Regions from separate parts of the Streptomyces sp. NPDC048417 genome, predicted to be linked through region 3. Evidence: riboswitches for the same ligand, from Rfam matches in the RefSeq annotation. Region 3 holds a riboswitch; each other region holds the start of a gene.

Region 1 (10,115 bases), on a different contig from region 3:
CGCGGACCATGTGGTGGCCGGAGTGGATCCGGTGCGGCTCGACGCCCTCGCGCGGCTGACGGGGTGCCGCCTGGACGCCGACGACGATGTGCGGGCCGACACGAATACGGCGCGCCCGGGCCGCTTCACCGTCCTGCTCGCCCTGCGTGGCGGGCCCGAGGCCGGTGCCGCGCACCGCACGATCGTGCACGCCCCGGACGGCGAGACCGAGCTGGACCTGCTGGCCGCGCCCGGCGGCGACCGTCCGGTGCGCCCCACCGTGACGGTGCTGCGCCCCGACGACCCGGCACTCAGACCGGACGACGACCACGAGTCCGTGGTGCTGTCGGCGGTGCTGTCGACCGATGCCGGCTGGGAGAGCGACAGCACGGCCCGGGTGTGTACGGACTTCCTCCTGGAAGCCGCCGGGGCCGCCGTCCCGGGGCTGCGGGAGCGCCTGATCTGGCACGAGACGCGGCTGCCGGAACAGGTCACGGGGACCGGGGGGTTCGGGGAGATCTCAGCTCCCGCCCTCGCCGCCGGCAAGGGCCGTTTCCTGCACCCGGCCAACGCCACCCGGCTGCCGGGCCTGTTCCGGGTCGGCGGCTGGTCACATCCCGGCGGTGGGCTGCCGCACGCCGGCATGTCGGGGGCGCTGGTGGCCGGGCTGATCGTGGAGGGACCGGAGTTCCGCGGCTCCCGGTGATGCGCGCCCCGGCGCCTCGGGAACGGCGGCTTCAGAAACGGTACTGCTCGTCGTACCCGGTGCCGTGCTGGCCTTGCTGCTGGCCCTGCCCGTCGCCCTGGTAGGGGTACGGCTGCTCCTGCGGGACTTCGCCGCCGTAGGTCTCGTCGGCGCGCTGCTGCGGGACCCAGACACCGCCCGCCGGGGTCTCGCCGTAACCGGCGTTGCCGTACTGGTCCTGGGCGTAGCCCTGCTGGTCGTACTGCTGGGTGCCGTAGGACTGGTCGTACCCGGTGCCGCCGTAGGTCTGGTTGCCGACGTACGGGTCGGAGTAGTTGGCGTACTGCTGCTGGCCGTTGGCGTCGTAGCCGTACTGCTGCTGGCCGTAGCCGGAGTAGTCGTAGGCGTAGTTCTGGTCGGTGCCCTGGGCGGCGTACGCCTGGTCCTGGCCGGCGGTCGCGTAGGCGGGGTCGCCGGTGGTGGCGTAGCCGGACCCGTTGTATATGCCGTAGGAGCCGGTGTCGTCGGGCATGGGCTCCGGCTCGTACACCGTCGTGGACTCGGCGGCGGTCGGCTCGGCAGCGTGGGCCGGGGAGAAGACGTCGTCGCGCTCGTACTCGTCGTCGCGGCCGTAGCGCGGGATGCCGCCCGTGGCGTAGGCCGCCTGCTGGTCGGCGTAGGCGGCGTCGGCCGCGTCCGGGTCGGCGGCCTCCAGGCCCGCGTCCTCGTCCGGCTCGCCGCGGCGGCGCTTGGTCAGGCCGCCCGCACCGCCCTCACCGTCCGCGCCGGGGCGCTTGACGGCCCAGCCGGCCTCGAAGCCACGGCGGAACGACAGCGTGACGTAGGTCTGGCCGACCGCGAACGCGATCGCGCCCACCCCGATGACGATCACCGACGGAATCAGGACACCGAACACGACCCCGAGGAAGCCGACGAAGGCGAGCAGCCGCCAGCGCAGCCGCGCCTTGTACTGCAGCAGTACCTCGCCCAGCAACCACAGCGCGACGATGCCGAACGCTACGTAGAGGACCGTCCAGCCCATGTACGCCCCTCTCCCAGTGACCGCTACGCAGTGTGTCGTACTCCGGTGCGGCCGGTCTAGGCCCGCGGGGGATGGTGCAGGCCCAGGTTCTCGTGGATTTCCAGCGTCGCCGTGGAGCTGTTGAGCGTGATGAAGTGCAGTCCGGGGACGCCCTCGGCCAGCAGCCGTGCGCAGAACTCCGTGGCGAACTCGATACCGATGGAGCGTACCGCCGCCGGATCGTCTTTGGCTGTGAGGATCCGCTCTTTCAGGGCGTCCGGGAAGGACGCGTTGCTGAGTTTGGGCAGCCGTTCCAGCATCTTCACACTGGTGACGGGCAGGATTTCCGGAATCACCGGGGTCTCGCAGCCGGCCGCGTCGACCCGGTCGCGAAGGCGAAGGTAGGACTCGGGCTGGAAGAACATCTGCGTGATGGCGTAGTCGGCGCCCGCGCGGCACTTGTCGACGAAGTGCCGGACGTCGGTGTCCCAGTCGCTGGAGCGCGGGTGCATCTCCGGAAAGGCGGCCACGCCCACGCAGAAGTCACCCGACTCCTTGATGAGCCGGACCAGTTCGGCCGCGTAGGTCAGGCCCCGCGGATGCGCCACCCACTCCCCCATCGGGTCGCCGGGCGGGTCGCCGCGCACCGCGAGCATGTTGCGGATCCCGGCGTCCGCGTACTGGCCGATGATGTTGCGCAGTTCGGCCATGGAGTGGTCGACCGCGGTGAGGTGGGCGACCGGGGTGAGCGTGGTGTCGGCGACGATCTGCTGGGTCTCCTTGACCGTGCCCGCGCGGGTGGAGCCGCCGGCGCCGTAGGTCACGGAGACGAAGTCGGGGGCGACCGCCTCGACCCGCCGGAGCGCGGTCCACAGGTTCCGCTCGCCCTTGGGGGTTTTCGGCGCCGAGAACTCGAACGAGTACGTGGTCTTGCCGGAGGCGAGCATGTCACGCACGGTGCGTGCGCGGTCAGTCCTGGTGGATGCGGTTCCGAGGGCCATACTCGCAGGTTAGCCAGGGGCGGACGGACACCCAACCGCACTCGGGAGATTTGCCGGGATTGTCGGCCACGCGTCCGGATACTGGACAAGTTTCCGGACGGTCCTGTCGAAGAGCCGCGCCGGCCGGAGCGGTCACGGCCGAAGAGCTATGCCGACCGCAGTCGCTTCGCGAACTCGGCCGCCGCGGCGCCCGGGTCGTCGGCCTCGGTGAGCGCGCGGACCACGACCACCCGGCGGGCGCCCGCGTCCAGCACCTGGTCGAGGTTGCCCAGGTCGACACCGCCGATGGCGAACCAGGGGCGGTCCGTGCCCAGGGCGGCGGTGTACCGCACCAGGTCGAGGCCGGGGGCGGGGCGGCCGGGCTTGGTGGGGGTGGGCCAGCAGGGGCCGGTGCAGAAGTAGTCCACACCGTCCTGGACGGCGGCCGCGGCGGCCTCGGCGTCGGTGTGCGTGGAGCGGCCGATCAGGACGTCCGGGCCGAGGATCGCGCGGGCGGCCGGGACCGGCAGGTCGCCCTGGCCGAGGTGGAGCACGTCGGCACCGGCCGCGTGGGCCACGTCGGCGCGGTCGTTGACCGCGAGCAGCTTGCCGTGCCGGGCGCAGGCGTCGGCGAACACGGCGAGGTGCTCCAGCTCCTCGCCGGCCTCCATGCCCTTGTCGCGCAGCTGCACGATGTCGACACCGCCCGCCAGGACCGCGTCCAGGAACCCGGCGAGGTCGCCCCGCTCCTTGCGGGCGTCCGTGCAGAGGTACAGACGGGCGTCGGCCAGCTGGGCGCGGGCGGTGTCGGTCATCGGTGTGTCCCCCGTTGTGTCGGTACTGGCTGCCTCAGACGGCGAGCGCCTGGGCGCGGCGCTTCACCTCCGTACCGCGATTCTCGCTCAGGGCCTGCGCGGGGGTGCCGGGCAGGCTGGCGTCGGGCGTGAACAGCCACTCCAGCATCTCTTCGTCCGTGAAGCCGTCGTCCCGCAGGAGCGTCAAGGTTCCGGACAGGCCCTTGACGACCTTGTCCCCGTCGATGAAGGCGGCGGGGACGTGCAGCGCGCGGTTCTCACCACGGCGCACGGCGATGAGCTGGCCCTCCTTGACCAGCTGCCGCACGCGCGTCACCTCGACGTCCAGCATCTCTGCGATGTCGGGGACGGTGAGCCAGGCGGGGACGAGAGCATCGGTCTTTGCGTCAATCTCGGTCACGGAAACAAGGGTAGGCGTTCCGCCGGGTGGGCCGCGATGGGTGGTGCCGGGAGCGTCGCCGTTCGGGTGCGGCGCCGTGGGGGTTGATCACGCCCACACGGCGGAGCCGCACACGTCACAGTCCCGCGCCCCTAGAGGGGCGCCGCAGTCGCGTTCTTCAAGGGGCGGGCGGGGTCGGACAGGGCCTGCGGGTCCATCTGGCGGCCCCCTTCGATCAGCCTGCGGCCCTGCGCCAGGTCTCGTGGGCGGCCTACCGCCAGCAGAGCGACCAGACGGTCCTCGCGGAGCCAGCAGACGCTCCAGGCCGGGCCCGTCGGGTCACCGCGCCAGATCATGCGGTCGGCGACGGCGTGGTGGCCGGCGTACTGCACGAAGCGGCCGAACTGCTCCGACCAGAAGTACGGCACCGGGTCGTAGACCGCGTCGGACTCGCCGAGGATGTTGGCGGCCACCGTACGCGGGCCCTGGAGGGCGTTGTCCCAGTGGTGGACCAGGAGGCGCTCGCCGTAGCGGCCGGACGGGAAGGAGGCGCAGTCGCCGACCGCGTAGACGTCCGGGACGCCGGTGCGCAGCCGGTCGTCGGCGAGCACGTCCCCGTGCGCGCCCAGGTCGATGCCGGAGCCGGCCAGCCAGGCGGTGGCGGGGCGGGCGCCGATGCCGACCACGACCGCGCCCGCGGGCACCCGTGAGCCGTCGTCGAGCAGCACCGCGCCGGGTTCGACACGCGCCACGCGCGCGTGCGTGCGCAGTTCGGCGCCGCTGTCGGTGTACCAGGCGGTCATCGGCGCGGCCACCTCGGCCGGGAGCGCTCCCGCGAGCGGGCGGTCGGCGGCCTCCACGACCGTGACCGCGCAGCCTGCCTCGCGGGCCGCGGTGGTGAACTCGGCGCCGATCCAGCCCGCGCCGACCACCACGATGTCGTGCTGCCGGGCGAGCACGGGCCGCAGCCGCTCGGCGTCGTCCAGGGTGCGCAGCAGATGGACGCCGGGGACGCCCTCGGTGCCGGGCAGCGAGATCGGCTCGGCACCGGTGGCGAGCACCAGGACGTCGTAGGGCACCGGTCCGGCCTCGGTGTCCAGCTCACGGTCGGCGGGGCGCACGCCGAGGGCGTCGCGGCCCAGCGCCAGCTCGATGCCGAGCGCCTCGAAGTCGACCTCGAAGGCGGAGCCCTCCGCCTTGCCGAGCAGCACCGCCTTGGAGAGCGGCGGCCGGTCGTACGGCTGATGCGGCTCCGCGCCGATCAGGGTGACGGTCCCGGTGAACCCCTGCTCACGCAGGGCCACCGCGGTCTGCACGCCGGCCATGCCCGCGCCCACGACGACCACGCGTCGCGACTGTGACGTGCTCCGTAGCTGCGTCTGCTCGCTCACCTGATCACCATAGACAAGAACGATAGACAACTGACAAAGAGTCAGTCAGGGGGCGTGCTGGGTGACCTGTTCCACACCGCCGGCGCAGGCCGTCTTACAAGGGCGGAGCCCCGCGGTCTAGGGTGGCCGGTGAGCACACGCGGGAGCCCGGACGCACCGGGCTGAGAGGGAGGCTGGCGGCCTCCGACCGTACGAACCTGATCCGGGTCATGCCGGCGAAGGGAGGGGCTGGACGCCCATGTCCGCACATACGTCCGACGTCCTCGTCATCGGGGGCGGAATCATCGGCCTGGTCACGGCCTGGCGGTCCGCGCAGCGCGGGCTCGCCACCGCCGTGATCGACCCCGAGCCCGGCGGCGGGGCCGCGCAGGTCGCGGCGGGGATGCTGGCCGCGGTCACCGAACTGCACTACGGCGAGCAGACCCTGCTGGGGCTCAACCTGGCCTCCGCCCGCCGCTATCCCGACTTCGCCGCCGAGCTCACCGAGCTGACCGGCCACGACCTCGGCTACCGGCGCTGCGGCACGCTCGCCGTCGCCCTGGACGCCGACGACCGCGCGCACCTGCGCGAGCTGCACGTCCTCCAGCGGCAGTCGGGGCTGGACTCCGAGTGGCTGTCCGGGCGGGACTGCCGGCGCCTGGAGCCGATGCTCGCGCCGGGCGTGCGGGGCGGCCTGCGGGTCGACGGCGACCACCAGATCGACCCGCGCCGGCTGGCGGCCGCCCTGGTGGCCGCGTGCGAGCGGGCCGGGGTGGTCTTTCACCGCGACTGGGCCGAGCGCCTGGAGGTGGTACGGGAGCGGGCCGCCGGTGTCGTCACGCGCGCGGGTGCGGCGTTGGGCGCCGGCCAGGTGGTGCTCGCCGGCGGAAGCCTGAGCGGACGGCTCGCGGGCGTGCCCGACGACGTGCTGCCGCCGGTGCGGCCGGTGAAGGGACAGGTGCTGCGGCTGACCGTGCCCGCGCGGTACGCGCCGTTCCTCAGCCGGACCGTACGGGCCGTGGTGCGCGGCGGCCATCTCTACCTGGTGCCCCGGGAGAACGGCGAGCTGGTCGTCGGGGCCACGAGCGAGGAGCTGGGCTGGGACACCACGGTCACGGCGGGAGGCGTGTACGAGCTGCTGCGTGACGCGCACGAGCTGGTGCCCGGCATCACCGAGCTGCCGCTGACCGAGACCCGGGCCGGGCTGCGCCCCGGCTCCCCCGACAACGCGCCACTGCTCGGGCCGACCCGCCTGGACGGGCTGCTGCTGGCCACCGGCCACCACCGCAACGGGGTGCTGCTCACGCCGGTCACGGGAGACGTGATGGCGGAGCTGCTGACCGGCGGTGAGCTGCCGGAAGAGGCCCGTCCGTTCACGCCGAAGCGTTTCGGCCCCGTCCCCGGCGCACTCCTGGAGCAGACCGCATGAACATCTCCGTCAACGGGGAGCGCCGGGAGATCACCCCGGGCACCGCTCTCGACACGCTGGTGAAGTCCCTCACGGCCGCGCCGTCCGGGGTGGCCGCGGCGGTCAACGAGACCGTCGTACCGCGCGGGGAGTGGCCCGGTACGGCGCTCGCCGAGGGGGACCGTGTGGAAGTCCTGACCGCCGTACAGGGAGGCTGAGCCATGGCCGACGATGCGTTGGTACTCGGGGGTACGGCCTTCTCGTCCCGGTTGATCATGGGGACCGGGGGTGCGCCCAGCCTCGAGGTGCTGGAGCGGGCGCTGGTCGCGTCCGGGACCGAGCTGACGACGGTCGCGATGCGCCGGGTGGATCCGGGGGTACGGGGCTCCGTCCTGTCGGTCCTCGAACGGCTGGGGATCCGGGTGCTGCCGAACACGGCGGGGTGCTTCACCGCCGGGGAGGCCGTGCTGACGGCCCGGCTGGCCCGGGAGGCGCTGGGCACCTCACTGGTCAAGCTGGAGGTCATCGCCGACGAGCGGACCTTGCTCCCCGACCCGATCGAGCTCCTTGACGCGGCGGAGACGCTGGTCGACGACGGGTTCACGGTGCTGCCGTACACCAACGACGATCCTGTGCTGGCCCGGAAGCTGGAGGACGTGGGGTGCGCGGCGGTGATGCCGCTCGGGTCGCCCATCGGATCCGGGCTCGGGATCCGCAACCCGCACAACTTCCGGCTGATCGTCGAGCACGCGCGCGTGCCGGTGATTCTGGACGCGGGGGCCGGTACGGCGTCCGATGCGGCGCTGGCGATGGAGCTGGGGTGCGCGGGGGTGATGCTGGCGTCCGCCGTGACGCGAGCGCAGGATCCCGAGCGGATGGCGTCCGCCATGCGGGCCGGGGTGGAGGCGGGACGGCTGGCCCGACTGGCCGGCCGGATCCCCTTCCGGCACTTCGCCGAGCCGTCGTCCCCCGCTGAGGGCCTGGCCGCCCTGGACCCCGAGCGCCCCGCCTTCTGACCGCCGGCCCGGTCGTCCGGGGCGCACGGAGGGGCGCGTTGCGTCACAGATGCGCTGCAAGTCGGCGGGGAAATCTGTCTCACCTGTGGGGGTTTCAGCCGGGGCTCGTACACTCTCGGGGTGGATACGACGCTTCAGGACCCCCTCGTCGGGCAGGTGCTCGACGGCCGTTATCGCGTCGACGCGCGGATCGCCGTCGGCGGGATGGCCACGGTCTACCGGGCCCTGGACGTCCGGCTGGACCGGGTGCTCGCGCTGAAAGTGATGCATCCGGCACTCGCCGCCGACGGGGCCTTCGTCGAGAGATTCATCCGGGAGGCCAAGTCGGTCGCCCGGCTGGCACACCCCAACGTCGTCCAGGTCTTCGACCAGGGGACCGACGGACCGTACGTGTATCTCGCGATGGAGTACGTCGCCGGCTGCACCCTCCGTGACGTGCTGCGCGAGCGCGGCGCGCTGCAGCCGCGGGCCGCACTGGACATCCTGGAGCCCGTGCTGGCCGCACTGGGCGCCGCGCACCGCGCCGGGTTCGTGCACCGGGACATGAAGCCCGAGAACGTGTTGATAGGGGACGACGGGCGGGTCAAGGTCGCCGACTTCGGGCTCGTGCGATCCGTGGGCAGCGTCACCAACACGACCGGCGCCGTCCTGGGGACCGTGGCGTACCTCGCGCCCGAGCAGGTCGAGAGCGGGGCCGCCGATCCCCGCGTCGACGTGTACGCGTGCGGTGTCGTGCTCTACGAGATGCTCACCGGGGAGAAGCCGCACGACTCGGACTCGCCCGCGGTGATCCTCTACAAGCATCTCCACGAGGACGTGCCGCCGCCGTCCGCCGTCGTGCCCGGGCTGGCCCACGAGCTGGACGAGCTGGTCGCCCACGGCACCGCCCGCAATCCCGAGGCCCGGCCCTACGACGCCGTCGCGCTGCTGGCCCTGGTGCGGCAGGCGCGGGCCACTCTCCGGGACGAGCAGCTGGACGCCGTACCGCCGCAGGCGCTCGCCGAGGCACATGACATAGCCGAGGACCGGACGAGCGTCATCCCGCGGTCGCTGACCTCCCCCACGCTCGGCTTCGCTCGCGCGGGGGGACCCCCATCCCGGCCGCTGCCCGTCAACGAACAGGACGACCGGGTCCTGATGACCAGCCGGTTCGAGGCGCCGCCGGTGCCGGAACGGCGGCACGGGGCCCGCCGGTCCCGGCGCGGACTGGTCACGCTCGTCGTCGCCGTCCTGGTCCTCTTCGGCGCCGGCACCGGGATCTGGTACATCAACTCCGGGCAGTTCACCAAGGTCCCGCCGCTGCTGTCGAAGACCGAGGCACAGGCCACCGCGCGACTCAAGGAGGCCGGGCTCGACATCAAGAAGGTCGAGCACGCCTACAGCGACACGGTCAAGCGGGGCACGGTGATCAGCACCGACCCGGCGGCCGGCCAGCGCATCCGCAGCAACGACTCGGTGACGCTCACCATCTCGGACGGCCCTGAGACGGTGAACGTGCCGGACGTGCAGGGGCGGACGCAGGCGAGGGCCAGGGCGCTGCTGAAGGCAGCCGGGCTCGAACCGGGCATGGTGACACGGGAGTTCAGCGACAGCGTGCCCAAGGGGTCGGTCATCTCCACCGATCCGGGCGCCGGGAGCAAGCGGCACGCGGGGACGGCGATCGCGCTCGTCGTCAGCAAGGGTTCGCCGGTGGACGTCCCGGATGTCACCGGTGACGACCTGGACGACGCCCGGCAGGAGCTTCAAGAGGCGGGGCTGAAGGTGACCGTGTCGGCCACCGAGGTCACCTCCGAGTACGACCAGGGGCAGGTCGCCCGGCAGACCCCGGCGGGCGACGCGCAGGCCGCCGAGGGCGACACGGTGACACTGACGCTGTCCAAGGGCCCGGAGATGGTCGAGGTGCCGAGCGTGGTCGGGGCCACGGTCGACGACGCGACCAAGCTCCTGGAGCAGTCCGGCTTCCAGGTCAAGGAGGACCGCGGGCTGCTCGGCCTGTTCGGCAACACCGTGAAGAAGCAGTCGGTGGACGCCGGGGAGCAGGCGCCCAAGGGGTCGACGATCACGATCACCATCCGGTGACCGGGGCCGGCCCGCGGCGTGACACCCTTGACGGGTGAAGAGCCACCCGTCCCGTCCCTCCGGCACCCCGCGGTCCGGTCCCTCGCGCAACCCCGTCGGCGGTCATGTCCCGGTGGCCGGCGGTCTGCACTCCGTGGGGCTGTCGTACGCCCGTGAGCTGAAGGCCGAGACCGTACAGGTCTTCGTCGCCAACCCGCGCGGCTGGGCCACCCCGGCGGGCAGTCCCCAGCAGGACGAGGCGTTCCGCGCGGCCTGTGCGGAGGGGTCGGTCCCGGCGTACGTGCACGCCCCCTACCTGATCAACTTCGGCTCGCACACCGAGGCGACCGTGGAGAGGTCGGTGGAGTCACTGCGGCACTCGCTGCGGCGCGGGCGGGAGATCG
Region 2 (10,115 bases), on a different contig from region 3:
ACGCGCAAGACGCTGTGGCGGTTGTTCGACGGCACGCTCGTCGAGTCCGTGCTGATGCGCTACCCGGACCGGGTGACCATGTGCATCAGCTCGCAGGCGGGGTGCGGGATGAACTGCCCGTTCTGTGCGACCGGGCAGGCGGGCCTCGACCGGAATCTGTCCACCGCGGAGATCGTCCACCAGATCGTGGACGGGATGCGGGCGCTCCGGGACGGGGAGGTGCCCGGCGGTCCGGCGCGGCTCTCCAACATCGTGTTCATGGGGATGGGCGAGCCGCTCGCCAACTACAAGCGGGTCGTCACCGCCATCCGGGCGCTGACCGACCCGGCCCCGGACGGGCTGGGTCTCTCGCAGCGCGGGATCACCGTGTCGACGGTCGGGCTCGTGCCGGCCATCCACCGGTTCGCCGACGAGGGCCTCAAGTGCCGGCTCGCGATCTCCCTGCACGCCCCCGACGACGAGCTGCGCGACACCCTCGTCCCCGTGAACACGCGGTGGAAGGTGCGCGAGGTGCTCGACGCCGGGTTCGAGTACGTCGAGAAGAGCGGGCGGCGGTTGTCGATCGAGTACGCCCTCATTCGCGACATCAACGACCAGGCGTGGCGAGGGGACCGGCTGGGCCGCCTGCTCAAGGGCAAGCCCGTGCACGTCAACCTCATCCCGCTGAACCCGACCCCGGGCTCGAAGTGGACCGCCTCCCGGCCCGAGGACGAGAAGGCGTTCGTCGAGGCGATCGCCGCGCACGGTGTGCCCGTCACCGTCCGGGACACCCGTGGTCAGGAGATCGACGGAGCCTGCGGTCAGCTCGCGGCCACCGAGCGGTAATCTGAGGGCCGTAGGTACATCTTCATATTCCGACAGGGGAGCGCCACAGCGCTGAGAGTGCGGCAATCGGGCCGCAGACCCTCTGAACCTCGCCCAGGTCATTCTGGGTAGGAAGTTCGGTCATCACTCAAGCTGTTGCGCCCTGTCCGCACACCGCGGGCAGGGCCGCGTCTCTTCCTGGTCCACCCCAGGAGGAAATCACCAGTGCACACAAGGACCTTCTTGGCCGCGGCCGTCGGGCTCGGTCTCGTCACGCTGTCCGCGTGTTCGTCGTCGTCGGGTTCCGAGGCCGACTCCAAGACCGTCACCCTGGTCAGCCACGACTCATGGGCCGTCTCCAAGACCGTGCTCCAGGACTTCGAGAAGCAGTCCGGCTACAAGGTGAACGTCCTCAAGGACGGCGACGCCGGCCAGGCCGTCAACAAGGCGATCCTGACCAAGGACAACCCGCAGGGCGACGTCTTCTTCGGCGTCGACAACACCCTGCTCTCCCGCGCCCTCGACAACGGTCTCTTCCAGCCGTACCGGGCCAAGGGCCTCGACCAGGTCGGCACGGACTACCAACTCGACGCGGGCAAGCACCGGGTCACCCCCATCGACTACGGCGACATCTGCGTCAACTACGACAAGGCCTACTTCAGCAAGCACAAGCTGACCCCGCCCGCCTCCTACGCCGACCTCGTCAAGCCGCAGTACAAGAACCTCCTCGTCACCGAGAACGCGGCCACCTCCTCGCCGGGGCTGGGATTCCTGCTCGGGAGCGCCGCCCAGTACGACGACGGCTGGCAGGGCTACTGGAAGAAGCTCAAGGACAACGGCGTCAAGGTCGTCGACGGCTGGGAGCAGGCCTACGACGAGGAGTTCTCCGGCTCGGCCGGCGGCAAGAAGGCGAAGGGCGACCGTCCGCTCGTCGTGTCCTACGCCTCCTCCCCGCCCGCCGAGGTCATCTACGCCGACCCCAGGCCCAGCACCGCGCCCACCGGAGTAGCGACCGGCACCTGCTTCCGGCAGATCGAGTTCGCCGGGCTGCTGAGCAACGCCAAGAACACCAAGGGCGGCAAGGCGCTCGTCGACTTCCTGGTCTCCAAGGAGTTCCAGGAGGACATGCCGTTGAACATGTTCGTGTACCCGGTGGTCAAGGGGGCCGCGGTGCCCGCCGAGTTCACGAAGTACGGTCCCGCCGCGAAGGACCCCGAGACCATGGCGCCCGACAAGATCGCCGCCAACCGTGACCAGTGGGTCAAGACGTGGACGTCACTCGTACTCAAGTAGCACGTACGCAAACAGCTCGTGCGCAAGCAGCCGCCAGGCGCGGGAGCGTGGCGCGGCTCGGCCTGATGGCCGTGCCCGTCGCGTTCTTCGCCGTCTTCTTCGCGTGGCCGGTCGTGGCGATCGTCACGCGCGGGCTGAAGGTCGACGGGGTGTGGCGGTTCGGGCGGATCGCCGACGTCGTCGGCGGGTCCGACATCCGGCACGTCCTGTGGTTCACCACCTGGCAGGCGCTCGCCTCCACCGCGCTCACCCTGCTGGTGGCGCTGCCGGCCGCCTATGTCTTCGCCCGCCTGGACTTCCCGGGCAAGCAGGTGCTGCGGGCCGTGGTGACGGTGCCGTTCGTGCTGCCGACGGTGGTGGTCGGTACGGCGTTCCTGGCGCTGGTCGGCCGCGGCGGACTGCTGGACGGGCTGTGGGGCGTACGACTGGACACCACCGTCTGGGCCATCCTGCTCGCGCATGTCTTCTTCAACTACGCGGTCGTCGTACGGACCGTGGGCGGGCTGTGGGCCCAACTGGACCCACGGCAGGAGGAGGCCGCGCGGATGCTCGGCGTCTCGCCGGTGGGCGCCTGGCGGAAGGTCACCCTGCCCGCGCTGGCGCCCGCCGTGGCCGCCGCCGCGCTGATGGTCTTCCTGTTCACCTTCACGTCCTTCGGCGTGGTCCAGATCCTCGGCGGGCCGACCTTCTCCACCCTCGAAGTGGAGATCTACCGGCAGACCTCCGAGATCTTCGACCTCTCCACGGCCGCCGTCCTCACGATCGTGCAGTTCGTCGCGGTCGGCGCGATCCTCGCCGTGTACGCGTGGACGGTACGGCGGCGGGAGAGCGTGCTGCGGCTGGTGGACCCGTCGGTGACGGCACGCCGGCCGCGCGGCGCCGGGCAGTGGGCGCTGCTCGGCGCGGTCCTCGCCACCATCACCGTGCTCCTCGTGCTGCCGCTGGCTGTGCTGGTACGGCGGTCGCTCGACGGGGGGTTCGGCTACTACAGGGCGCTGGGCGACGCCGACGGGGGCACCTTCCTGGTCGCGCCCGTCCAGTCGGTGGTCAATTCGCTCGAATACGCCGTCGCCGCCACCGCCATCGCCGTGGTGATCGGCGGGCTCGCCGCCGCCGCGCTGGCCCGGCGGGACGCGGGGCGGCTGGTACGGGGCTTCGACGCGCTGCTGATGCTGCCGCTCGGGGTGTCCGCGGTGACCGTCGGGTTCGGGTTCCTGATCGCCCTCGACAAGCCGCCGCTGGACCTCAGGCAGTCCTGGATCCTGGTGCCACTCGCCCAGGCACTGGTCGGGGTGCCGTTCGTCGTACGGACCATGCTGCCCGTGCTGCGTGCCGTGGACGAACGGCTGCGGGAGGCGGCGGCCGTGCTCGGGGCCTCGCCGTGGCGGGTGTGGCGGGAGGTCGATCTGCCGATGGTGCGGCGGGCGCTGCTGGTCGCGGCCGGGTTCGCCTTCGCGGTGTCGCTGGGGGAGTTCGGGGCGACCGTGTTCATCGCGCGGCCGGACAACCCGACGCTGCCGGTGGCCGTGGCGCGGTTGCTGTCCCGCCCCGGTGATCTCAACTACGGCCAGGCGATGGCCCTTTCCACGATTCTGATGGTGGTGTGCGCGGTGGCGCTGCTGGTGCTGGAGCGACTGCGGACCGACCGGACGGGGGAGTTCTGATGGCACTTCTCGAACTGGAGCAGGCCACCGTGCGGTTCGGCGGGCGGGCCGTGCTCGACGCCGTGGACCTCCAGGTCGCCGAGCACGAGGTGGTGTGTGTGCTCGGGCCCAGCGGGAGCGGCAAGTCGACGCTGCTGCGGGTGGTGGCGGGGCTGCAACCGCCGGACACGGGGCGGGTGCTGCTCGACGGGCAGGACCAGACGCGGGTACCGGCCCACCGGCGGGGGGTCGGGCTGATGTTCCAGGACCATCAGCTGTTCCCGCAGCGGGACGTGGGCGGGAACGTGGCCTTCGGGCTCCGGATGCGCGGCGACGGCAAGGGGCAACAGGCCGAGCGTGTCGGCGAGTTGCTGGAACTGGTGGGGCTGCCGGGGGCCACCCGGCGGGCGGTGGCCGGGCTCTCCGGCGGTGAGCAGCAGCGGGTGGCGCTCGCGCGGGCGCTGGCGCCCCGGCCCCGGCTGCTGATGCTCGACGAACCGCTGGGACAGCTCGACCGCTCGCTGCGGGAGCGGCTGGTGGTCGAACTGCGGGAGCTGTTCGGCAGGTTGGGCACGACCGTGCTCGCGGTCACCCATGACCAGGGTGAGGCCTTCGCGCTGGCCGACCGGGTGGTGGTGATGCGGGACGGCCGGATCGCCCAGTCCGGCACGCCCCTCGATGTCTGGCAGCGGCCGGCCGACGAGTTCGTGGCGCGCTTCCTCGGCTTCGGCAACGTGGTCCCGGCGACCGTCGAGGGCTCGGCCGCGGTGACGCCCTGGGGGAAGCTGCCGCTGCCCGAGAACGCGCCTCAGGGGCCGCGCACCGTACTGGTACGGCCCGCGGGCGTACGGCTCGTGGCGGCCGACGCGGGGCTGCCCTGCACGGTGACCGCCCGCACCTTCCAGGGCACCCATGTCACCGTCCACCTCCAGCCCCAGGACGGCCCGCGCCTCGAGGCGGCCTGCGCGCTGCGGGAGGCCCCGGAGGCCGGGGACGCGGTGGGCGTCGAGTTCGACGCGGCGGAGACCGTCGTACTGGACTGAGGCGTACAGGACTGAGGCGTACAGGACCGAGGCGTACAGGACCGAGGCGTACAGGACCGAGGCGTACAGGACTGCGGCCTACTGGGCCGAGGCTCTTCAGGACACGGCCGAGGCCCGTCCCCCGGGGATACGGGGACGGGCCTCGACGGTGTACGAAAGCGGTGTACGAAGGCGGGTGCGTCAGCTTCCGCTGTTCGCCCCACGACGGCGCATGCCGAACCACACGGCGCCGCCGCCGACCACGACCAGCGCGCCCGCGACGCCGGCGATCAGACCGGTGTTCGAGTTGGCACCGGTCTCGGCGAGGTTGGACTCACCGACCGCCGGGGACGGGGCGTTGTCCGACGCGCCCGCCGGAGCGGTGCTGCTGCTCTCCGAGGCCGACGGAGTCGGGGAGTCGGACTCGGCCGGGGTGGACGCGGACTCCGACGGCGACGGCGTGGCCGACTCCGACGGGGAGGGGCTGGAGCTCTCGTCGGACTTGCAGGCGGTCGACGGGGTCGTCAGGTTGGGCGTGATGTCCCTGTCGATGTGGATGTTACCGCTGTCGACCTTGACGCGGACGCGGTACGTCGCGTTGGGCGCCCAGTCCTCGGAGAAGGTGACCTTCGTACCTTCCTTGGAGCCCTTCACGGACTGCGCGTCGCCGACCTGCTTCGCGTCGGCACCGTTGCTCTCGAGGAAGACGCTGATGGTGGCCGGAGTACCCGAGGCGTCCTGGTCGGTGACCGTGATGACACCGTTGGAGCCGTCGCAGGTGGCTTCGGCGGAGAACTCGGAGATGTTGCACGCGAAGGCGCTGCTGGAGACGCCCAGGGCCAGCGCCGCGGACGCGGAGGCAACACCCAGGATGCGCACGGAACGACGTGCACTGCGGCGGGATATGGACACGTTTGTCCTTAATGAGTGCATAACTGCGGGGGGCTTGTGGGGGAGTTGACGCAACGCGAGGTGAGGCATCAGCAACCCCAGGAGGCTCACAGGTCTATAAGTGTGCCGTAAGTAGTGTCAATGCATATGCGGTCCACGGGCGTTGACTTTGCCTGCTTATTAATTGCTGAGACGTTTCAGTGCTTCAGAAGCCTGCTCGATCCGGTCAACCAGGGCGATACGGGACGCCATCGGCCGGTCCTGGGCAAGCGCGGTCAGCAGCTGCCAAGCCGGCAGCCACTCGCTCCAGTGCGCCTCGTTCACGAGCACCATCGGGGTCGGCTCGCCCCGTGACTCGTAGTAGTTGGGCGTCGCGTTGTCGAAGATCTCCTGGACGGTCCCGGCGGCGCCCGGCAGGAACACCACACCGGCGTTGGAGCGGGCCAGCAGGCCGTCCTCACGGGTGGCGTTGGCGAAGTACTTGGCGATGTGCGCGGCGAAGGCGTTCGGCGGCTCGTGGCCGTAGAACCAGGTGGGGATGCCGACCGACGGACCGCCGTCCGGCCAGCGCTCGCGGACCTCGAAGGCGGCGCGCGCCCAGTCGGTGACGGACGGCCGGAACGACGGCGCCTTGGCGAGGAGTTCCAGGGCCTCCTCCAGCATCCCGTCGTCGAAGGGGGCCGCGTACGCGCCCAGGTTCGCCGCCTCCATCGCGCCCGGGCCGCCGCCGGTCGCCACCGTGAACCCGGCCCGCGCCAGCTCCCGGCCGAGCCGGGCGGCACCGGCGTACTCCGCCGTGCCGCGCGCCATCGCGTGGCCGCCCATCACGCCCACCACCCGGGCGCCGACGAGGAGTTCGTCCAGTGCGTCGGAGACCGCGTCGTCGTGGATCGAGCGCAGCATCGAGCCGAATATGTCGCCGTCAGCCTTGGTCTGCTGGAACCAGGCGTACGAGCGGGCGTCCGGGGTCGCCTCGTAGCCCGCGTCGAGCGAGTCGAACAGTTCGTCGGGCGTGTAGACGAAGGCGCGGTAGGGATCGAAGGGGAGGTCCGGGACCGGCGGGAACACCAGGGCGCCGGACGCCCCGGCCCGGGCGGCGGCCTCGGGGGACATCGGGCACCCGAGGAAGACGGCGCCGGTGGTGTCGGTGGTCAGCAGGACGTCCGTACGGCCCGTCAGATCGACGGCCTGGACGCGGTACTGGGCGAGCGTGCCGTGCGCGGCGACGACCTCGTCGAACTCGGCGAGGGACTCGATCTCACGGTCGCGGGCGGCCCGGTGCTGCGGCGCGGGCCGGGGCTGCGGGGGGTTCGGCTGGGCGGGTGTCGGATGCACCCGCCCACTGTAGGTGTCAGCCCAGGACTGCCGCGGGGCCGTCCCGCATGCCCCTCGCTGCCCAGAGACGGACGTCTCTGGGCAGCGAGGGGCGATCAGTGGTGCTGGGCCGGCGTCACAGCAGCTGCCGGTTCAGCGCGTCGGCCTCCTCGGGGGTGAGGGCGTAGTTCCAGGCTTGGACGTGGCTGACGGCGCCGGATACGAAGTCGGTGGCTGCGCCGTTGTACTGGCTTCGGCCGACGGTGAAGGCACCGGAGGAACTCCAGGAGGTGGCACCGGTGACGGTGGCCGCGAGGACGCCGTTGACGTACAGCTCGGCTGTCTGGGTGGTGGCGTCGTAGGTGCCGAGGAGATGTGTCCAGGTGCCCGCGGTGGCGCCGGCGGCGTAGGCGTTCCAGAAGCCGGCGCCGGCGGTGTCGCTCTTGCTGAGGCTGAACGACCAGCCGGGGGTGCCGTTGTAGGTGTCGTTGTACTGGAGCATGAAGGGGCTGGTCTGGCTGCCGTCCTGGGCGGCGATGGTGGCGTTGTGGTTGGGCAGGGAGGACAGGTCGACCCACGCGGAGACGGAGTAGCTGCCGGTCGTGTTCAGCGCGCTGGTGCCGGAGGCGGCGTAGCCGCTGGTCCCGTCGAGGCTCAGCACCTCACCGTGGGTGGCGTCGGAAGTCCAGGTGGTGCCGCCGCTCAGGGTGAGCGGATTGTTGCCCACGGTGGGATCGGGCATCGCGTAGGCGGTGTCGGTGGGCGCGGTGTCGTTGGCGAAGGTGTAGCCGTCGCCGTCGTCCAGGTTCCAGGTGTTGTGCGGCGAGTCGTAGGCGCCGACGATGGCACCGATGCCCGCCGGCTTCGGGTTGACGTGGTCGAAGCTGTCCGCGCCGGGCGCCAACTTCTCCTCGCCGTTCGTGGTGTCGATCGTGGCCAGGGCCGAGTCGATGTCGGTGACGAAGACGGGCGGGGTGTCCCACCATCCACCGAGGTTGTAGCTGCGCAGCCAGTCGTTCACCGCCGAGCGGTACTGATCGACGGTCGTGGTGCAGGGGTCGTTCACAGGGGACGACGTCGATGAGCCGCCGCCCGTGTAGCCGTCGCACGGGGTGAGTGTGCTCACGGTCGTGCCTATGCCCCAGGCGGTCAGCTGCTGTACGAGGGCCGTGTAGCCGTTGGTCTCCAGGTCGACGTCTGTGCGACCGCCTTCGAGTACGTCTTCGAGTCCCTCGTAGAGGAGGACGCTGTTCATGCCGGGCTGATCGAGCAGGTCGCGGTCGATCCGGGACAGGAGCGAGGGGCCGGTGGTGGGGGGAGTGCCGTCGGCGTAGTCGCTCATGATCTGGTTCGAGGAGATGCTTTCGGTGATTTCGCCGTAGGACCGGCCGCTGGAGGCGTCGGCGCGCTGCAGCACGTCGTCGGTCTGCGTGCCGCTCGGGAAGGAGTTGGCGCGCGGTATGTCGATCTCGCCGTTCCCGACGATGCCGAGGGTGGCGGCGCCGGCGGTCGTGACGTCGACGCCGGTGAGCAGGTCCGTGACCGGGGTACCTCCCCACTTGGAGGTGGTGAACGGGGTCCCGGTCGTGTTGGCGGTGTTGTCGCCGGTGCCGGGGTCGGCCAGGTACTCGAGCCCGGAGTCGGCCAGCGAGTGCCCGACGATCGCGGTGATCGAATTCGTCAGGTAGTACGAGACGAGCAGGAATCTGTTCCGGGTCACGGTGAAGGGCAGCGGGTCGCTGTAGATCATGCCGCCGGCCGGCACGGTGACGCTCTGGCTGCCGGAGAAGGTCAGCGAGGTCGGGGTGGAGACGGGCACCGACGAGGGCTCGGCGGGATTGGGCGTGGTGTCGGACGACGTGGCGACGGTGGCGTGTCCGATGGCCAGCTTCGAGGACCCCAGCGCGTTGTCGAGCTTGATCCGCACGGTGTTGCCCGAGACGGAGGGGCGCAGCGCGATCCGGAAGGTCTGGTTGCCGTACGGCCCCATGGAGCCGTCCTCCCCCTCGATGGGGCTGGCCCAGGCGCCGGTCCAGGTCTGGCCGCTCGGTGCGGCCACGCTGGTGCCGTTGGACTCTGCCGTACGAGCCGTGGTGTTGCGCGTCGCGAGGGAGAAGATGTGCAGCGAGGGCGTGTGGTTGCCGATGCGGTTGCCGACGTCGGGCAGGGTGACTGACGCGATGGTCCTGGCCGGGTCGAGGGGCACGGAGAACGCGTACAGGCGCCGCTTGCTCGCGGTCTGTCCGCTGGGGTTGTTGCGGTGCGGAAGGATCACCGCGGCGATCGAGTCGTCAGCGACCGTCCAGCCGGGCACGGTCAGGGCGTACGAGGCGGAGGTGCCGTCCGTGTAGTTGATGGTGCCGGTCGCGGCGCACGGCCCGTCAGGTGTGGTCCCGGTGAAGCAGTAGCTGCCGGTCACGGAACTTCCGGCGGGCACGTACGGCGCTGTCGCCTGGCCGTCGATGGCGCCGGGGTCGGTGGCGTTGGAGTACGAGGACGAGGCCAGGAACTCCAGCGCGTTGCCGGAGCCGCTGTAGGTGACGGTCTGGTTGGCGGCCAGCACGTTGTCCCTCTGCCCGGACCCGAAGGCGGGCAGCGTGAACGTGGCGCCGTCGACGGTGACCTTCCCGCCGGAGGTCCAGCCGACGTTGTTCAGGTCGGTGGCGGAGTAGCTGCCGCCGGTGCCGTCCATGTCGGCCTGCGACGGGGTGGCGTCGGCGCTGATGCCGGTGTTGTTGTAGCAGGCGGTCAGGCTCGTGCAGGTGGTGGCGGTGTGGCCCGTGGCCAGGAAGCGGTACGGGTGGGTGGCGGAGAAGTCACCGGCCGCGTCGATGGCGTAGACGTACAGGGTGTGCGGGCCGGGCGCGTACGGAGTGACGGTCACCCTCGCCGCGTTGCCGCTGGCGGGGACGGTCTGGGAGGCCGCCGGGGTGACGGTGGGGTCGAGTCCGACGTCGAGCGAGTAGACGAACTTCGTCGCGCTGGCGCCGCCGCTCGTGGCCACGTCGAAGGTGCCCGCGGTGCCCGCCACCGCACCGGCCGCACCCCCGTTGTCGGTGTCGGGGTAGAGGCTGTTCTCCGAGGTGACGGTCGGCTCGTCGGGGGCGGTGGGCTGGGCGACGAAGTGGCAGATCGAGGAGTAGGCGGA
Region 3 (10,115 bases):
GTCTACGAGGCCTACCCGGCACACGACCCCTGTGCGGGCGCCGTCGCCGCCGACCGGCTGCTGGCCCGCCCGGACCGCCCCGACGCCGTCTACGGCCTCTTCGACCCCAACGGCACCGACCTGCTCGCCGCCGCCCGCCGCTACGGGCTGCGCGTCCCCGACGACCTGCTGCTAGTGTGCTGCAGCGAGTCGACCGTGTACGCCAACACCGAGCCGCCCATCACCACGCTCTCCCTGAAGCCGCGCCGCATCGGCACCGCGGTCGTGCAGCTGCTCATCGACGCGATCGAGGGAGTGGAGTCGGACCAGCCGGTCGAGCAGGTGATACCGACCGAACTGATCGTGCGTACCTCCTCCCAGCGACGCACGCAGCGCACCACGGTCAGCCCGCCCCGGGCACCGGAGGAGGAGTAGCACGGACGGCCCGTACGTACGCACGGCCGATCCGTACGCACACGGAGGCGGCCGACGCGCCTGCCGGGCGTCGTCGAGTGACGGCCGGCAGGTGAACGGCGGGTGGTCGAACCCCTGCCCAACCGGGGCGAAAGCCGCACTGAACTGGAGTCCTGCTCCGATTCACCACCCCTGGGTCATCACACGGCGCGACGGGCGTTCCTATGATGGGCCCACGACACCGCGGGCCGCTGCGACCAGGCAGTCCGAAGCGGTGCAGATGCGGCGCGATGGTGGAGGGGTCTGATGACTCAGGGGGCCGGTCAGGGACCCGAAGCGGAACGGACGGCGGCGTTGCGCGACTTCCGGGTGCCCGCGTACGTCAACGAGACCGGTCCGTACGTCCAGAGCACCCACCCCGGCGACGTCGCACCGGCGCTCGACGAGCCGTACCCCGACGGATATCCCGAGGGGTACACGCCCACCCAGCGCGACCTGCCCGTCATCAACCGCGGCGACACGCTCCAGATGCCCGTCGACCCGGCCGTCGCCCCGGCCGCTCAGCTCGCGGCGGGTCCCGGCCCGCTGTACGTGGTCGGGGACGTGCACGGCTACTTCGGCGAGCTGATCGACGCGCTGCGGGAGCAGGGGCTGATCGACGCCGACGGGCACTGGTGCGCGGGCACGGCCCGGCTGTGGTTCCTCGGCGACTTCACCGACCGGGGTCCGGACGGCATCGGCGTCATCGACCTGGTGATGCGGCTGTCCGCCGAGGCAGCCGCGGCCGGCGGCTACTGCAAGGCCCTCATGGGCAATCACGAGCTGCTGCTGCTCGGCGCCAAGCGGTTCGGCGACACCCCCGTCAACTCCGGTGCGGGCACCGCCACCTTCCAGGCGGCCTGGCTGCTCAACGGCGGCCAGAAGACCGACATGGACCGGCTCCAGGACCACCACCTCCAGTGGATGGCCCGCCTGGACGCGGTCGAGGAGGTCGACGGCTATCTGCTCGTCCACTCCGACACCACCGCCTACCTCGACTACGGCGACTCGATCGAGGCGGTCAACGACACGGTCCGCGAGACCATCACGCGAAACGACGCGGACGAGGTCTGGGATCTGTTCCGTAAGTTCACCAAGCGGTTCTCCTTCCGGGACGAAGGGGGTGCAGACGCCGTCCGTTCCCTTCTCGATACGTACGGCGGTACCCGCATCGTTCACGGGCACAGTCCGATTCCCTATCTGCTGGGCGAAGTCGGCTCCGAGGACGGCGAAGAGAACACCGGCCCCGTCGTCGAAGGACCGCACGTCTACGCGGACGGGCTCGCCATCGCGATGGACGGCGGAGTGACCATGGCCGGAAAGCTGCTGGTCAGGCAACTTCCGCTGGACGCCTGAGCGTTCGACACGCTGTTCTGTACCCCGATGTCACACGCGGGCCACCCCCAATTTCCGGCAACCCCCTGTCACCGCGTGCCTTAACGGCTCTACCATCGGTTTATCCGTAGCAGGCTCCCCTCCGTTTCTGCCCGACGGCTCGCCGGCGTGCGAGCCCCAAGCCCTACGGAGCATCGGGGGATGCACATGAACAGCGTTCCGCAGCACCTGCACAGCGAGGACCGCCAGGAATACGAGCGGATCCTCGATGAGGCGCTGCGCTCCGCCCCTTACCGTCCCGAACTGGCCGGTACCGGCCAGCATTTGAACACCGAACAGCTGCGCACCATGGCGCTCAACGCCACCGCACTGATAGCGGCGGCCGCGGCGGCCGAGTACCAGCACTATGTGAAGGTCCGCGAGGAACTGCGCAATCCGGCGCGGTCCACCCCGGCCACCGTCCATGAGGCCGACTCCGCGGAGACGGCCATGGGCGGTGCGATGGGGCTCGCCACCACCCTCGGCGAGGCCGCCGAGACCACCGGCGCCGGCGGCTTCGCACTCGCCCTGGTCCTGGCGCCCGTGCTCGCCGGTACCGCCGCCGCGATCTTCCTGCTCGTCGGCTACGTCCTGAAGATGCTGGACCCGGCTCCGGCGTTCGCCCAGACCATGCTCACCGCGGGCTGGGTCTTCGGCGTCGTGACCGCGGCCGCCATCGTCATGGCGGGCGCGGGGCTGCTGCTCACCGCACTGCGCAACAGTCCCTCGCTGGAGGCCGGAGCCTATGGCGAACCCGGTGGGGATGTGGCCAAGGCCAGGGACGCCTGGCGGGACGCCCTGCTGGAGCGCGGCATCCTGCCCTTCCTGCGGGAAGCGCTGGCCACCGAACCCGGCACGTCCGGACTGCGCCGTGCGACCCCGTCGGGCCCTGGGGGCCGGATGCCGCGTCTCGGCTACGACCGTCCCGGTTTCAGCACCGACGACGGCACCTCACCCGCCGCCCGGCCGAGCTTCACGAGCCCGGACTACACCAGCCCGGACTTCGGAGGCCCGGAACACCAGCCGGAATAACCCGGCTTGCGCCCCCGCCCGGGGGCGCAGGCCGGACACCCGGTCACGAGACGCAGACGCGAAGCCGACCGACAGTGGGCTCGCCGAGTTTCTCGCGTGTTCGGCGTCGGTCGGCGATCGGCAGATGCACCCGGTTGCCCACCGCGGATGTGCTGCGAGATCTTCATCGAGGTGGACCTACCGCGGGACACGGCAACACCGAAGCGGTCGGCGACGGCTCTACGGCATCGGCCGCCGCTCTGACAAACGCACGCACCCGCTCTGTCGTGTTCCCCGCCGGCCAGACCAGTCCTCGCTCAATCGGCCGCGCATCATGAAGGGGCACATAGGCGATATCGGGTCGGGGGTAGTACTGCCGGGAATGCCCTCCGACCGGGAGGACCCCTCTACCCATCGCGACCAGGGTGAGCATCTCGGAGAACGACCCGCCGGCAGGCCCCTTCGGAACGGGCTTTCCCGACGGTGTGCGGTCCGGTGTTCGGTCTCTCTTGAAGGCCGCAGAGGTCACGTCCGGGTACTGCACCACGGGGTACTGAGCCATTGCTTCGACCGACACCGACGGTTCGCCGGCCAATGGATGCCCGGCCGCCACGGCGAGCACCCGCTCCTCCCTCAGCAGCACCGGCCCGCAGGCCATGCCGTCGAACGGGTAGGAGGCGAGGAGGATGTCGATCGAGCCGTCCAGCAGGCTCGCCCGGGAGTTGGACAGGTGTACCTCTCGGACATCGACCCGGCAGTCGGGATGACGTGCGGTGAACAGGCCGACGGCTCTGAGCAGGGCAGGCGCCGTCCACTCTCCGAGGAAGGCCACCCGCAGTTCCCCTGTGACGCCACGACTGGCGTCGGCCGCTCTGTGTAGTGCCTCCTCCATGGCGGCGACCAGGGGCCGCAGGTCATCGGTCAACTGCCGCCCGATCGGGGTGAGCCGGACGGTACGGCTGTTGCGTTCGAACAGCATGCCTCCGACGCGGCGTTCCAGCTTCCTGACGATCTGACTCACCCGCCCGGTCGTGATTCCCCACACCTCGGCGGTCCGGCCGAAGTGCAGTTCCTCGGCAAGCGTCAGGAAGACCTCGGTCTCCAGTCGCTCCAGCATGATCCCCCCGGCGTTTAATCTGGCTCAACAGTCGTACGTCGATCATGCCTTGATGGCTCCCATCGCACGGCCGATCGTGGAAGGCATCCCCATCCGGTCACCCATGAGACCCGGATCCACACCCTGAGGAAGCCTCATGAACGCCACTGACACCGCCGCCTCCCCGACAGCACGGCAGCGCTCCGGAGCCGGCGTGCCCCCTGTGCGCGTCAAGGCCTTCGATCACTTGGTCCTCAACGTCGAAGACATCGAACGGTCGCTGGACTTCTATGCCGGGCTCCTGGGCCTGGAGCCGGTCCGTCTCGCGGAATGGCGAGCCGGAAAGGTCCCCTTCCCGTCGGTCAGAGTCACTCCGGAGACCATCATCGACCTGGTCGTCCGCTGCCGGGGCGAGTCCAACGTCGACCACATCTGTCTCACCGTGGAGCCGGTGGACTGGGACGAGGTCATCGCGTCGGGGACGTTCACCGTAGTCGAGGGGCCCGTGGAGCGCTTCGGTGCGCGCGGCACCGCCACATCGGTCTACGTCCGGGATCCGGACGGCAACACGGTGGAGTTGCGCTGGTACCCGCAGGACGCCGAAGGGTGATCGAGCCGACGGTGTCGGTCCAGGGTGTCCGACAACCCGGACCGGCACCTCGGCGAGGAGTTCAGTCCGCCAGCGGCAGATACACCCTGTTCCCGCTGGCCGCGAACTCCTTCGACTTCTGGAGCATCCCCTCCGCGACCTCCTCAGGAGACACCCCCTCAGCCGCCCCGGCTCCGAACCGCTCTGTGATGCTGTGGCTGATCTTCATCGAGCAGAACTTCGGCCCGCACATGGAGCAGAAATGGGCCGTCTTCGCCGGCTCCGCCGGAAGCGTCTCGTCGTGGAACTCACGGGCCGTGTCCGGGTCCAGGGCGAGGTTGAACTGGTCCTCCCACCGGAACTCGAAGCGGGCGTCGGACAGCGCGTCGTCCCACTCCTGCGCGCCCGGGTGGCCCTTGGCGAGGTCGGCCGCGTGGGCAGCGATCTTGTAGGTGATCACGCCGGTCTTGACGTCGTCGCGGTTGGGCAGGCCGAGGTGCTCCTTGGGCGTGACGTAGCACAGCATCGCCGTGCCCCACCAGGCGATCATCGCGGCACCGATGCCGGAGGTGATGTGGTCGTACGCCGGCGCGACGTCCGTGGTCAGCGGGCCGAGCGTATAGAACGGAGCTTCATCGCAGATCTCCTGCTGAAGGTCGATGTTCTCCTTGATCTTGTGCATCGGGACATGGCCCGGGCCCTCGATCATCGTCTGTACATGGAAACGCCTGGCGATCCGGTTGAGTTCCCCGAGCGTGCGCAACTCCGCGAACTGGGCCTCGTCGTTGGCGTCCGCGATGGAGCCGGGGCGCAGCCCGTCGCCCAGCGAGTACGTGACGTCGTAGGCGGCGAGAATCTCGCAGAGTTCCTCGAAGTTCTCGTACAGAAACGATTCCTTGTGGTGGGCGAGGCACCAGGCCGCCATGATCGAGCCGCCGCGCGAGACGATGCCGGTCTTGCGGTTGGCGGTGAGCGGCACATACGGCAGGCGCACTCCCGCGTGGACGGTCATGTAGTCCACGCCCTGCTCAGCCTGTTCGATGACCGTGTCCCTGTAGATCTCCCAGGTCAGCTCCTCGGCCCGGCCGTCGACCTTCTCCAGGGCCTGATAGAGCGGAACCGTGCCGATGGGGACGGGGGAGTTGCGCAGCACCCACTCGCGGGTGGTGTGGATGTTGCGCCCGGTGGAGAGGTCCATGACCGTGTCGGCGCCCCAACGGGTTGCCCAGGTCATCTTCTCCACCTCCTCCTCGATGGAGGAAGTCACCGCGGAGTTGCCGATGTTGGCGTTGACCTTCACCAGGAACCGCTTGCCGATGATCATCGGCTCGATCTCCGGGTGGTTGACGTTGGCCGGCAGCACGGCCCGTCCCGCTGCGATCTCCTCACGGACGACTTCGGGGGAGACGTTCTCCCGGATGGCGACGTACTCCATCTCCGGGGTGACCTCACCCCGGCGGGCGTATGCGAGTTGTGTGACCGCCTCGCCGTCCCGGCTGCGGCGCGGCTGGCGCGGGCGGCCCGGGAAGACCGCGTCCAGGTTGCGCAGGCCGCCACGCGGCGAGGTGTGCTTGATCCCGTCGTCCTCGGGACGGACGGGGCGGCCCGCGTACTCGGCGGTGTCACCGCGGGCGGTGATCCAGTTCTCCCGCAGCGGCGGCAGACCCCTGCGGACGTCGGTTTCGACGAGCGGATCGGTGTACGGGCCCGAGGTGTCGTAGAGCGTGACCGACTGCCCGTTGGTGAGATGCACCTGACGGACCGGCACCCGAAGGTCGGGGCGCGAGCCGTCGACATACCCCTTGTGCCAGCCGATGGACTTCCCTACCCCTTGGGGGGTTTCGCCCACCATGGGCTGTTCGTCCTGGCTGAAGGCAGGCGTGCGTACGTCCTTGTTGGTCATGAGACCTACTCCCTACGCCGGCATTACCCGGTAACAGGTTCGGCGGTCGACGCAGCGGCTTCCGTCAGGCGGCGATTCATGTGAAACATCACTCGTTCCACGTGAAACATCGCGAATACGGAGGTCAGCGCCCTCTCAGCCCGGTGCTCCGAGCTCCCGCGTGTGCAAAGGTGCCTCCACGCTAGCGTCAATTCGGGCGCGGTGAACAGAGGGCCCCTGCCGTTCTTGCGATGATCGGGCGGTGACCACGACACAGCAGCACCCCTATCCGCCCCCCGACCCAAGGCGCGGCAACGGCGCCGCACAGGGCGGCGGAGCCGGCCACGGGGGCCATGGTGCCGGTGACGGACACGACCACGGGCAGGGCCACCAGTACGACCAGGGGCACGCCCAGAGTCACGACGACGGCCACACCCTCGGCCACCCGCCCGGCCAGGGACACGGCCAGGGCGGCTCCGGGGCAGGCGGCGGGCACGGTCACTCTCACAGCCACGGCCCCGCCGCGCCGGTCTCCAAGCATCTGCGCAAGGTCATCGCGGCGATCCTCATCCCCTTCACCGCCGCGGTCGTCGTCGGCCTCGTGGTGCTCTGGCCCGGCGGCGCCCCGTCGCACGAGCGCACCGGCGTCGGCTTCGACCGGCAGACGCAGGCGGCCACGGTCACCAAGGTCGTCTCGGTCAGCTGCAAGTCGGTCAACGCTTCCGGGGACAGCTCGACCGGCGACACCTCCACCGCGGAGGGCAGCTCCGCCAAGCAGGAGGAGGGCGGCACCTGCAAGAAGGCCACGGTCCGGGTCGACACCGGCAAGGACAAGGGCCGTACGTTCACCGAGATCGTGCAGCCCGATCAGTCACGCCAGCTGGACGAGGGCGAGAAGGTCGTGGTCGCGTACGAGCCCTCGGCGCCCAAGGACCTGCAGTACTCGGTGACCGATGTGAACCGGAAGTTCCCGATGGCGCTGCTGGCCGGGATCTTCGCACTCGCCGTCGTCGTGGTGGGCCGGCTGCGCGGTGTGATGGCGCTGGTCGCACTGGCCGTCAGCTTCATGGTGCTGACCCTGTTCATCCTGCCGGCGATCCTGCAGGGCTCGAATCCGCTGCTGGTGGCCGTGGTCGGGTCGAGTGCCATCATGCTGATCGCCCTGTACATGTGCCACGGCCTGTCGGCCCGAACCTCGGTGGCGGTGCTCGGCACGCTTGTCTCGCTGTGCCTGATCGGCGTCCTCGGCTCGGAGTTCATCGACTGGGCCGCGCTCACCGGCAACACCGACGACAACACCGGCCTGATTCACGGCCTGTACCCGTCGATCGACATGAGTGGTCTGCTGCTGGCCGGCGTCATTATCGGCTCGCTGGGTGTCCTGGACGATGTGACGGTGACCCAGACATCGGCCGTCTGGGAGCTGCACGAGGCCAACCCGACGATGGGCTGGCGCGGGCTGTACCGGGCGGGCATCCGTATCGGCCGCGACCACATCGCCTCCGTCGTCAACACCCTCGTCCTGGCCTACGCCGGTGCCGCGCTGCCGCTGCTGCTGCTCTTCTCGATCGCGCAGAGCAGCGTGGCGACGGTCGCCAACAGTGAGCTGGTGGCCGAGGAGATCGTGCGCACGCTGGTCGGCTCGATCGGCCTGGTCGCCTCGGTGCCGGTCACCACGCTGCTCGCGGCACTGGTGGTCTCGGCCGACCGGCAGAGCAAGGAAGCAGTCGCGTCCGTCGAGGCCCCGGCGCGTGGCGGGCGCGGGCATCGCCGGAAGCGGTGAACGTGCGACGGGGAGGCGGTGGGCGGCACACAAGGGTCCGGACGAGAAGAAGCGCTCCGGCACCCGCCCACGGACACGCAGAAGCGTTCCTGCGCATCCTCGCGCGGTTCGGTGGAGCGTCTGGTGCCCCGTGCCCTGTCGCTCGCTTCAGCCAGCGCTCTGTTCCTCGGCCAGGATGCGGTCCAGGGCCTCGTCCAGATGAGCGTCGAAGTCGGCGAGCGTACCTTCCTGGCCCAGCGGCACCAGCTTGTCGGTACGGTCGAGAAAAGCCACCAGCGGTGGTGCCGACGACCGGAACACCGCCTGGTCGCCGCCGACCTGAAGCCTGATCAGGACCTCGCCCAGCACCTCGGAATCGGCGGGCGCGATATGCACATCGCCCTCCCCGCACGGCCGGCCCACCCCGTCGATCAGCAACTCACGGCCGAAGGCCCAGGTCACCGGCGCATCCCCGGGCAGATGGAAGGTGAGCCGCACGGCATACGGATCACAGGTCTCGTAGCGCAACTCCACGGGGATGCGGAAGGAGAGCTCCTCCGATACGAGAAAGCTCATCATGACTTCTGCTTGTACGGACTCGCGCATCGCCTACCCCGTCATATGACACCGACTGGCCGGGATTTATCCCTTTGATGGTGGTCAAATCTTGCTGAACGTACACAGCAGATCACAAGGAGTGAGTTTTCAGATACTGATAGCGATCGCCAGCGATCCCAGATGCCGTCCCACCTCCGCCTGCAGCTGCCGCGCGGCGGGCAGCAGCCGGTCTGCCTGGTGGAGAGGCAGGGAGATGGCCACCGTGGCCACCGTGGTGCCGACGGTGATGGGGATCGCCGCGCACACCGTGCCCAGCGCGTACTCCTGGCGCTCCACCAGCGGCGCCATCCGCCGCGTCCGCTCCAGCCGCCGTAGCAGCGCATGGTCGTCACGGACCGTGTACGGGGTGAGGGCTTGCAGGGGATAGCGGTCGAGATGGTCACGGCGGGTGTTCTCGTCCAACTGGAAGAGCAGACACTGGCCGACGGCATGCGCGTGCCCGGTCTCGCGAAAGTCCGCCCACTCCTCGACCGCCGGGGTGCCCGGGGAGTCGGAGACACACATGACCTCGATCTCGCCGTCCCGGTACATCGCGTAGTAGACCGGCGCACCGATCGAATCCCGCCAGTGGGCGAGGGTGTCGACGACCGCGCTGCGACGTTTCTGCTGCGCTCCGCTGCTGCTCAGCCGTTCCGCCGCTTCACCGAGGAAGAACAGGCCCTTGTCGCGGCGCAGATAGCCTTCGTGGACGAGGGTGCGCAGCAGGTGGTAGGCGGTGGGCAGCGCGAGGCCGGTCTCGCGGGCCAGTTGTTTGGCGGGGGCGCCGTGTTCGTGCCCGGCGACACACTCCAACAGGCGCATCGCACGCTGCACGGAGCCGATGAGGGTGGCCGAGTGCGGCTGTGCTGGGTCGGCCTGGGTGGGCGGCCGCTGCACGGGGGGTGTGCCGGAACTGCGTTGGGTGGGGGGCGGTGGAAGTTCCGTGGGTGCGGAGGTGGCGTCAAGCGTGGCCAAGGGTCACTCCCGGAGCGCGAGGGGGTCAGCGACTCTAACCGTCCGCCACCGCTCCCGGTCGGCCCGTGCGGGAAACTTCCCTCCCCCGAGGGAACCGGTGATTCCTGTTACCGGTCACCGATTCCCACGGTCTTCACCAGTCGCTCTTCGACGAGGAGTTCGACATGAACTTCCGCACGATGTAGATCAGTCCGCCGACCAGCGCCACGAAGATCAGCAACTTGAAGAGCAGGTAGGCCAGGAAGCCGACGATGGAGCCGATCAGACCGCCGAACACCACCAGTGCGATGACCGGCACCGCGATCCACTTCACCCACCACGGCAGACCCGTGAAGATCTCTCGCATTGCCCTGCCCTGCTTTCCCGTGCGCTTCGGCACGTACGGTCGGTCTCGTGC

The links. Region 3 has a riboswitch for thiamine pyrophosphate ahead of thiC (phosphomethylpyrimidine synthase ThiC). Riboswitches for the same ligand answer to the same signal wherever they lie in the genome.
Region 1: linked by a shared signal. The riboswitch ahead of thiO (glycine oxidase ThiO) and the one ahead of thiC (phosphomethylpyrimidine synthase ThiC) in region 3 are both predicted to bind thiamine pyrophosphate.
Region 2: linked by a shared signal. The riboswitch ahead of AB0D59_RS30745 (thiamine ABC transporter substrate-binding protein) and the one ahead of thiC (phosphomethylpyrimidine synthase ThiC) in region 3 are both predicted to bind thiamine pyrophosphate.

Annotation. Positions count from the first base shown of each region.
Region 1 covers NZ_JBEZKI010000013.1:152,886-163,000, forward strand. The annotation lists gene AB0D59_RS21610 (NAD(P)/FAD-dependent oxidoreductase) at 1-685, shown strand, start outside; gene AB0D59_RS21615 (hypothetical protein) at 717-1,706, opposite strand; gene metF (methylenetetrahydrofolate reductase [NAD(P)H]) at 1,763-2,686, opposite strand; gene thiE (thiamine phosphate synthase) at 2,833-3,480, opposite strand; gene AB0D59_RS21630 (Rv2175c family DNA-binding protein) at 3,515-3,880, opposite strand; gene AB0D59_RS21635 (FAD-dependent oxidoreductase) at 4,012-5,250, opposite strand; TPP riboswitch at 5,380-5,491, shown strand; gene thiO (glycine oxidase ThiO) at 5,489-6,658, shown strand; gene thiS (sulfur carrier protein ThiS) at 6,655-6,855, shown strand; gene AB0D59_RS21650 (thiazole synthase) at 6,859-7,653, shown strand; gene pknB (Stk1 family PASTA domain-containing Ser/Thr kinase) at 7,774-9,732, shown strand; gene AB0D59_RS21660 (deoxyribonuclease IV) at 9,767-10,115, shown strand, end outside.
Region 2 covers NZ_JBEZKI010000021.1:79,261-89,375, forward strand. The annotation lists gene rlmN (23S rRNA (adenine(2503)-C(2))-methyltransferase RlmN) at 1-825, shown strand, start outside; TPP riboswitch at 850-957, shown strand; gene AB0D59_RS30745 (thiamine ABC transporter substrate-binding protein) at 1,030-2,097, shown strand; gene AB0D59_RS30750 (iron ABC transporter permease) at 2,163-3,761, shown strand; gene AB0D59_RS30755 (ABC transporter ATP-binding protein) at 3,761-4,783, shown strand; gene AB0D59_RS30760 (LAETG motif-containing sortase-dependent surface protein) at 4,964-5,674, opposite strand; gene AB0D59_RS30765 (LOG family protein) at 5,834-6,988, opposite strand; gene AB0D59_RS30770 (LamG-like jellyroll fold domain-containing protein) at 7,104-10,115, opposite strand, start outside.
Region 3 covers NZ_JBEZKI010000001.1:344,678-354,792, reverse strand. The annotation lists gene AB0D59_RS01755 (LacI family DNA-binding transcriptional regulator) at 1-414, shown strand, start outside; gene AB0D59_RS01750 (metallophosphoesterase) at 700-1,788, shown strand; gene AB0D59_RS01745 (hypothetical protein) at 1,969-2,838, shown strand; gene AB0D59_RS01740 (LysR family transcriptional regulator) at 3,002-3,934, opposite strand; gene AB0D59_RS01735 (VOC family protein) at 4,137-4,523, shown strand; gene thiC (phosphomethylpyrimidine synthase ThiC) at 4,585-6,405, opposite strand; TPP riboswitch at 6,398-6,575, opposite strand; gene AB0D59_RS01725 (YibE/F family protein) at 6,647-8,167, shown strand; gene AB0D59_RS01720 (SsgA family sporulation/cell division regulator) at 8,315-8,752, opposite strand; gene AB0D59_RS01715 (helix-turn-helix domain-containing protein) at 8,852-9,640, opposite strand; gene AB0D59_RS01710 (DUF5326 family protein) at 9,852-10,064, opposite strand.